4 regions of the Clostridioides sp. LIBA-6622 genome follow, and region 2 is predicted to be linked to each of the others. Evidence: riboswitches for the same ligand, from Rfam matches in the RefSeq annotation. Region 2 holds a riboswitch; each other region holds the start of a gene.
The links. Region 2 has a riboswitch for cobalamin ahead of ACTG47_RS18270 (cobyric acid synthase). Riboswitches for the same ligand answer to the same signal wherever they lie in the genome.
Positions count from the first base shown of each region.

Region 1 (2,210 bases), 640 kb from region 2:
GAAAATATGTTATTGATATATTATTAGATGCAAGTGGTTCTCAAAGTAGAAATCAAGGAAATGTAGCAATTCAAGCGTATATAATTGCAAATGCTTTAACAGAAGTTGGCATACCAAATAGAGTTATTGGATTTTCTAGTTTTTTAGACTATACAATATTAAAAAGATTTAAAGATTATGATGATAGTTTAAAAAATAGTGAAAATATATTTGAATACTTTTGCGCTGGTAATAATCGAGATGGCTTGGCTATAAAATCTATATGTAGTGGTCTAATAAATAGAGATGAAGAAAATAAAATTTTGATAGTTCTTAGTGATGGAAGACCAAATGATGTAAAGATAGGAAAAAATAGTGAGAGAACTTTAAGAGGAGAAAAAGCTTATAGGGGTATAGTTGGTTTGAGAGACACAGCTAATGAAGTTAGAAAGGCTAGGAAACAAAATATATTGGTATTAGGAGTGTTTACAGGGAAAGAATCAGAACTTGAAGCTGAAAGATTAATATATGGAAATGATTTTATATATTCGAGAGATATAACTAGATTTTCTGATGTGGTTTCAATGTATTTAAAGAAGATAATTAGAAATTAACCAAGAGTATAAAAAATAATTTATATACATAAAAATATAAAAATGAATAAAATCTGTAAAAAATGTAGAAATTTTCACAGAAAAGGTATACAATGATTTATATAGAAAATGTTTTAAGAATAATTTAACAATTAAATATATAATATTATAGGTTCTTCAAGCAAGATTAATAGGGAAAAAGGTTAAATTCCTTTACAGCCCCCGCTACTGTGATGCAGACGAAACTTTTGTTAGCCACTATGATGATATATTTTTATATTTCATGGGAAGGAAGAGGAGTAGGAAGAAGCTAAGTCAGGAGACCTGCCTAAAATATTAAAGTAATTTCTTCGGGGATGGAGAAAGTTTCTTATAATAATTATACAGATATGTTTATTTTATGTGTTTGTATTTAAATTGTCGAAAATTAGAAGCCTAGCCATCGAGTTAGGCTTTTTTATTTTTAAAATAAATCAGACATATATTATTTATATTTTAATTATTAGAAAGGGAGAGAGGGGATAGTAAAATGAAACAAAATATCAAATTAGGGGTTATAGCTGCACTTATGTTAATCATTTTAACTCCAGTTACATCGAATGCAATGCACATAATGGAAGGGTACTTACCAGTAAAATGGTCTATAGCATGGGGAGTTATATTTATACCATTTTTCTTAGTAGGACTAAAATCGATAGGAAAAATAGTAAAGCAAGACCCTAAAAAGAAAGTATTATTAGCACTATGTGGAGCATTTGTGTTTGTGTTGTCAGCACTAAAAATACCTTCAGTAACAGGAAGTTGTTCACATCCTACTGGAGTAGGTCTTGGAGCAATAATGTTTGGACCAAGTGTAATGTTTGTTCTTGGAACTATAGTTCTAATATTCCAAGCATTATTATTAGCACATGGAGGAATAACTACTTTAGGAGCTAATGCTTTTTCAATGGCTATTATAGGACCAATTATATCATTCTTAATATTTAAAGCATTAAAGAAAAAAGATGGAAATAATGCAATACCAGTATTTCTTGCCGCAGCATTAGGAGATTTGGCTACATATACAATAACTTCGATACAGTTAGCACTGGCTTTTCCAGACCCATCAGGTGGAGTGATGGCTTCAGCAATTAAGTTTTTAGGAATTTTCTTTATGACTCAAATACCAATAGCAATAGCAGAAGGTATACTTACTGTAATTGTATATAATTTAGTTACAGAAAATGGAGAAAAAAGCATACTAGAAAATAATGATAAAGGAGTTAAAGCTAATGAGTGCTAAAACAAAAACGAAAACTAATATATTACTACTTTTATTAGTAGTGGCTCTTATCATATTTCCATTACTTGTTAACTCAGGAGCTGAATATGGAGGAGCAGATGGTCAAGCTGAAAGTGAAATTACTAAGATAAATCCAGATTATGAACCATGGTTTAGTAGCCCATATGAGCCACCAAGTGGAGAAATAGAAAGTTTATTATTCTCTGCACAAGCAGCATTAGGTGCTGGTGTAATAGGATACATATTAGGTGTTCAAAAAGGAAAGAGAAGTTAATTATGCTTATAATTGATAAATATGCATATACAAATAGATTAAGTAAAGTAAATCCAAATAAAAAAGTAGCCATAGGAGTAAT
Region 1 covers NZ_CP196998.1:395,869-398,078, forward strand. The annotation lists gene ACTG47_RS02215 (vWA domain-containing protein) at 1-593, shown strand, start outside; cobalamin riboswitch at 726-918, shown strand; gene ACTG47_RS02220 (energy-coupling factor ABC transporter permease) at 1,102-1,854, shown strand; gene ACTG47_RS02225 (energy-coupling factor ABC transporter substrate-binding protein) at 1,844-2,128, shown strand; gene cbiQ (cobalt ECF transporter T component CbiQ) at 2,131-2,210, shown strand, end outside.
Region 1: linked by a shared signal. The riboswitch ahead of ACTG47_RS02220 (energy-coupling factor ABC transporter permease) and the one ahead of ACTG47_RS18270 (cobyric acid synthase) in region 2 are both predicted to bind cobalamin.

Region 2 (2,210 bases):
TCATATTCTTTATCTTTGAATTCATCAAAAGAATTTACCTTGCTTTCTAATTCTTGTAGACCCTTTTTCTTCCTTATGTTATTTAAAATTGTTCTTGTAAAACTTATTTCATCAAAAATTCCATGAATATAAGTTCCAATTATATTACCATCTTTATTTATACTTCCTTCAGTGTAGTTCACTTCTTCGTCTAATTTTTTTGTTATCAAATCTAAGCTTCTTACACCATCACCTCGATTTGTAATACCCATATGAATTTCATAACCTTTTACTTTCTTTCCTTTAAGGTCATTCATATATTCACCCGTACATTCAACAATAGTAGCTTCTACCTGCGTAGTAGTCTTTACTTTTTCAAATATTGTTTCTGTATCTAAGAGACCTATACCATCAACTTCTTCAATTTCACTCTCAACATGATAAGGGTCTTTTAATTTCTTACCTAGCATTTGATAACCACCACATATACCAAATATCAATTTACCCTGACCATGTAAATTTTTAATTTGTGATTCAAGACCACTTTTTCTTATATATGTTAAATCATCTATAGTACTTTTAGTTCCAGGTATTATTACTATATCTGGATTTCCTAAAGATTCTCCATAATCTACATACCTGATACTTACATCTTCTTGTGTTTCAAATATATTGAAATCTGTAAAGTTTGACATGTGGGGAGTTCTAATTATTTCTATGTGTATGTCACCTTTATTCATTTTTTTCTTAAATCTAGTAGTCACACTATCCTCATCTTCTATTTTTATATCTGTATAAGGAACTACTCCTATAACAGGTACTTTTATGATGTCTTCTAGCATCTTTACTCCATCTTGTAAAAGCTCTTTTTTTCCTCTAAATTTATTAATTATTACACCTTTTACTCTTTTTTTCTCATCTTCATTTAATAAAAGCATTGTCCCTACTAATGAGGCGAATACTCCTCCCCTATCAATATCTCCAACTATTATTACAGGTGCATCTGCTATTTCTGCCATACCCATATTAGATATATCTCTATCTTTTAAATTTATCTCTGCATTACTGCCTGCACCTTCCATAACTACAATATCATAAGTTGAATTCAAGCTATCAAAAGTATCTTTCAATATATCTACTAATTCTAGTTTGTAATCATGATATTGAGAAGAAGGCATCTCCCCTATAACTTTCCCTCTTACAATAACTTGACTTTTGTTATTTCCAGAAGGTTTTAATAAAACTGGATTCATATCAGCTATTGGCTCTATTTTTGCTGCCTCGGCTTGAAATACTTGTGCTCTTCCCATTTCTAATCCTTCTTTAGTTATAAAGGAATTTAAAGCCATATTTTGAGACTTAAAAGGAGCAACAGTATAACCATCTTGTTTAAATATTCTGCACAAACCTGCTACTAAGATACTTTTACCTACGTTTGATGCCGTTCCTTGTAGCATTATTTTTTTCCCCACTTTCTAACCCCTCCTTGTTAAAATTTACTAAAATTCCAATAAAAAAAGTCCTATTGCTTCTAAAGATAGGACTTTTATACGTATTAATTAAAAATCTTTCACCCCGAAGACCTCTTGTTTTAAATTAAATTAGGCAGGTATCCTGGCTTAACTTCATCCTACTTCTATAACCTTCCCATCAAATTGACAGTGGTATTTATAGTTTCGTTGGTTTCACAGTAGCGGGGGCTGCAAAGGCATCTAACCTTTTTCCCTTTTAACATATAATTAAGAACCTAATTTTAATCTAATATTCTATTTTCATTGATAATTTTACAAATATATATTGTAATGTTTAATTTTGATTAAATTATATAAAGTTTGTAAAATTCATTTTATCTACTACAGTAAAACCACTATTAACTTCTAAAACTGTAATAGATGCATTATCAATTTTAAAGTTCCAATGATATTTATAACTACCAGAAATCAAATGTGTTATTATATTTCTTATTGTTCCTGCATGAGAACATATAAGTATTGTTTTTATATCTGAATGACTATCATTTTCTAAAAGTATATTATCAATTTCTTTTGCCACTCTTTTATAAGAGTCTATAAGACTTTCTCCATTTGGATATCTATAGTTGTTACCTTCTTCTATCATTTTTTCAAACTCTTCGGGATATTTGACTTTAATTTCTTCAAAAGTTATTCCTTCAAAGTCTCCAAAACTAATTTCTCTTAAAGCTCCCTTTTCTTCTATTTCTATTAATTTTA
Region 2 covers NZ_CP196998.1:3,925,662-3,927,871, forward strand. The annotation lists gene ACTG47_RS18270 (cobyric acid synthase) at 1-1,451, opposite strand, end outside; cobalamin riboswitch at 1,567-1,745, opposite strand; gene ACTG47_RS18275 (histidine phosphatase family protein) at 1,801-2,210, opposite strand, start outside.

Region 3 (2,210 bases), 470 kb from region 2:
AACTTTATACATAATGTAATGTCTGGGGGAGCAGGTTGTATAGGAGGTTTATCAAATTTAATTCCAGAAGTTTGCTCAAAATGGGCAGAAGCTTATAATAATAGAGATATGGACAAGGTTATAGAAATTCAAAAATATATCAACAAAGCAATGGATTTTTATTTAATAACAAACCCATTCATACCAGCAATGAAAAAAGCTATGAACATAAGAGGATTACAAGTAAGTGATTATATGACTGCACCTTTTATAAAACCAAATGAAAATCAAGTATGTGAGATTAAAAGATTGATGAATGAATTAAATATATGCTAACTGCTTAATTAGATATATAGCAAAAAAATAAAGAGTGCTTTAAAATGATTTTTATAGTCATTTTAAAGCACTCTTTATTTTATATGTAAAATCAACCTTGCAAAGTGACCAACAATAAACTACAATTATCTTAATAAAAATTAAATAATATTAGGGTACTAGATTAGTTTAATAGGGAAAGTGATGTAAATTCACTACAGCCCCCGCTACTGTATACGGATACGAAATCAAAATCCACTGAGATTTATATTAAATTTTGGGAAGGGTGATAGAGGAAAAGCCGTGAGTCAGGAGACCTGCCCAGTATTACATAGGTGCAATTTAGGGTGGAAATTGTAATTTATAATAAAATGAAATATCAATTCATTTTTTGTAAAGTTGATATATAAACTTCTCCTTTCTAAATTAGGAGAAGTTTTTTATTTTATTAAACGGTTATAATTATTAAAGATGACTTTAATATAGTTTTAATAAGAAATATTTTAAAAATGTATGTTATTAAAGTTTTTAACCACTTATAAAAATAAAATATTGGAGTGAAAGAGATGAAATGTAAAGTAAATGTTTTAAAGCAATTTTTTCTAATTATCATGATAGTTTTTTTAGTAGGAGGTCTTATAGGATGTAGTAAAAATGATAAAGATAATGCACAAGTTAGTAGTGGTAAGAAGTTAGAATTAAAATATGCAAGTGGATTTAGTGTTGAGGATTTGGAGGATGGAATTAAAAAAGTAACTGATGGAGATAAAAGAGAACTAATTTTAATACCTAAAAAAATTGAAATTCCTGAAAAATATAAAAATGCTAATATAGTTAGAACACCTGTAGATAATGTCTTAATAGCATCTACAACACAAGCTTGCTCTCTAAGAACAATAGGTGAGTTAGATAGTATAAAAGCAGTAACAACAGAAGAACAGTATTGGACTATTAAAGAAATTAAAGATTTAATGAAGGATGGAAAGATACATTATGTTGGTTCAAACTTAGCACCAGATTATGAAAAAATAGTAGACTTAAATCCTGATTTGACTATAGTGAGTAGTGGCTTGTCAGAAGCTGATACAAAATTTATTGATAAACTAAAAGAATTAGGACTTAATTATGTTGTAGATAATGAATATAAAGAGCAAAACCCATTTGGAAGAATGGAGTGGACAAGTTTAATAGCTGCATTTTATGATAAAGAAGATATAGCAACTAGTGAGTTGAATAAAACAGTGCAAAAGGTAGAAGAAGTAAGCAAAAAAATAAAAAACAAAAGCAAGCCTAAGGTAGTATGGGCATCTGTATATGAAGGAAATGCTTATGTAGCACCTAAAGATTCATATGTAGATAATATGATAAGAATGGCTGGTGGAATAAATGCATGTGCTTCAATAGATTCAAATGAAGGAAGAGTGAGTATTGAACAACTACATGAAGTTGCAAAAGATGCAGATATATTTGTATACTCATCAAGTTCAGATTATGCACCAAACTTAGATTCTATAAAATCTAGTGCACCTATATTGGCTGATTTGGATGTTGTGAAAAATGGTAACTTATGGGTGTTTGCACCAGATTATTATCAATCAGTAGATAAGACAGATGAATTAATAGTAGATTTAGTTGAGATGTTTCATCCAGGGACTACAGACGAAAAAATTAAGCATTATATAAATTATGATAAATAATATAGAATACGACACTAAAAGATGAGTTTTATGGATTTTAGTTAATATAGATTTGTTAAGAGGGGTATATAAATGGATTTTATCAATAAAATGAGAATAAAGAATACTACAATATTTATAGGACTAATTATAGGTATGATACTTACTTTTTTAGTGTGTGTAGCATTTGGCTCTGTAAAAATTGAGTTTAAAGAAATAATAGATGTTGTATTAAGAGGT
Region 3 covers NZ_CP196998.1:3,451,408-3,453,617, reverse strand. The annotation lists gene ACTG47_RS16125 (dihydrodipicolinate synthase family protein) at 1-315, shown strand, start outside; cobalamin riboswitch at 451-633, shown strand; gene ACTG47_RS16120 (ABC transporter substrate-binding protein) at 861-1,991, shown strand; gene ACTG47_RS16115 (FecCD family ABC transporter permease) at 2,064-2,210, shown strand, end outside.
Region 3: linked by a shared signal. The riboswitch ahead of ACTG47_RS16120 (ABC transporter substrate-binding protein) and the one ahead of ACTG47_RS18270 (cobyric acid synthase) in region 2 are both predicted to bind cobalamin.

Region 4 (2,210 bases), 380 kb from region 2:
GATTTTTTATGGTAATTTACTTTAAAATAGTGCTATCATATTTAAATAAAAATTTATCATTATAGCGAAATATTCATAGTTTTAAAGATGTTGCAAATTATAAAAAGAACACAAATATATATGTGGAAATCTAGGGCTGTTTTATACATATATACTTGAGTTCTTTTTATTGAAAAGAGGAACATATTAAAATAATTTGAATAATAATGAAACATTAGTAAAAAAATAAAAATAAAATTATTGTATTTGTCATTGGTGAATTTCGTCAAATAGGAATGATAAAGAAAATGAAGTTTTACTATGAAATATGATAATGATGTATTGTTAAAAATTTTAAATATATAGATACAAAATTTAATACTGTATTAATTTCATTTTTTTATATGAAAATTAATACAGTACTAGACCTTATTTTTACAATACTTTATCTTGCAAATAGTGCTAGATTTTGATTTAAGTTGACAATCTATATAAGATTGCATACAATTAACTTAATAACTGAATAAATATATTTAAAGAGTAGGGAAGTTGGTGAAAATCCAACACGAACCCATCACTGTAAGCATGAATAAATTCCACATAATACCAGAGTTACTTGGCAAAATTGAGGGATTAAATGTGTAAGTCAGATACCTGCATTAAATATTAATAAATAAATTTAGGGGGGAGCAACTAAACTTATTATTTTGTATATGAAATTTAGAAATTGAAGTATACATATTAAAATGGGATGTTATAGCATTATTTGCTATAGCTTTTTTTATGCTCATATTTATAAACAAGGGGGAAGTATATAATGAGGAAGAACTCAAATAAGAAGTTAATTAGTGTGATTTTAACAGTTGTGTTAATGTTATCCTTGTTAGCTGGATGTAGTAAGCCAAAAGAAAAAAATGATGTTAGCAAAATGAATAATGAAAAGGAAGTAGTTTTAGCAGCAGCTAGAGATTTGGCTCCAGGAGAGCAAGATGCATATTACACAAGTTCAATACTTTATGTATGGGAGCCATTAATAGGGTTAGGTGATGATGGCAAACCAAAAGCAGAACTTGCAGAGAAGTGGTCAAATTCAGATGACTATAAAGAATGGACATTTACAATAAAGAAAGGTGTGAAATTCCATGATGGAGTAGAGTTAAATGCTGATTCAGTAGTAAAAAACTTTGAGCGTTATATGAGTATGAAAACTAAATCTTCACCTTTTTATTCATTTGATATAGAAAAAACATATCCTAATTTACAAGAGGTGAGTAAAGTTTCAGACTATGAAGTTAAACTTACTTTTAGCAAGCCAATATCAACTTTAATATATAATATGGCGAGGTTTGGAAGTGCTATGTATAGCCCAGAGTGTTTTGATGTGCAAACAGGAGATTTTACTAAGTATGCACAAGGAACTGGTCCATTTAAAATAAAAGACAGAGAAAAAGAACAATATGTTTTATTAGAGAGAAATCAAGATTATTATGGAGAGAAAAGTAAAGTTAAAAATGTAAGAGTAAATGTAATTAAAGATGCTCAGACTCGTTATACAGCACTTAAATCAGAAGAAATTATGGGTGTTATGGACCTAGGAGCAATTACTCCTGAGTTAGCAAGTGAACTAGTAAAGGATGAAAACTTTGAGATTAAATCATCTCCATCAACAATAACTCAATTTATATCAACAAATGGTACGAGAGCACCATTTAATAATGTAAAAATAAAAGAAGCATTAAGTTTATTGATAGATAGAGAAACTATAGTAAATAAATTTTATGGAGGATATGGAACTCCAACTATGAATATATTAAACCAAGGTTCTCCTTTTGGTAAGGAAATTAAACCTATTTATGATGCTGAAAAAGCAAAAAAAATCATAAATAACGAATTAAAAGGAGAAACAAAAGAGCTAGAATTTATAATTCCATCTTATGGAGTAGACCGTTACCCATATAAAACTGTGGCAGAGTATATACAATCTGTATTAAGTGAAGTTGGGTTAAATTCTAAAATAACTATACTTGATGGAGCTGCTTTTAAGGAAGCACAAAAAACAGGAAATTATGATATAGCTCTTCACACTCAAGGGCTTCCAAATGCAGAGCCATTTTCTATATTCGATAGTTATATGAGAAGTACAGGTTCAAGTAATATAGCTTATTCATTAGGTTATAAAAATGAAAGAGCAGATGAGTTGATAGCTAAATTAGAAAAAACAATGGATTTAG
Region 4 covers NZ_CP196998.1:3,544,459-3,546,668, reverse strand. The annotation lists cobalamin riboswitch at 499-635, shown strand; gene ACTG47_RS16525 (ABC transporter substrate-binding protein) at 797-2,210, shown strand, end outside.
Region 4: linked by a shared signal. The riboswitch ahead of ACTG47_RS16525 (ABC transporter substrate-binding protein) and the one ahead of ACTG47_RS18270 (cobyric acid synthase) in region 2 are both predicted to bind cobalamin.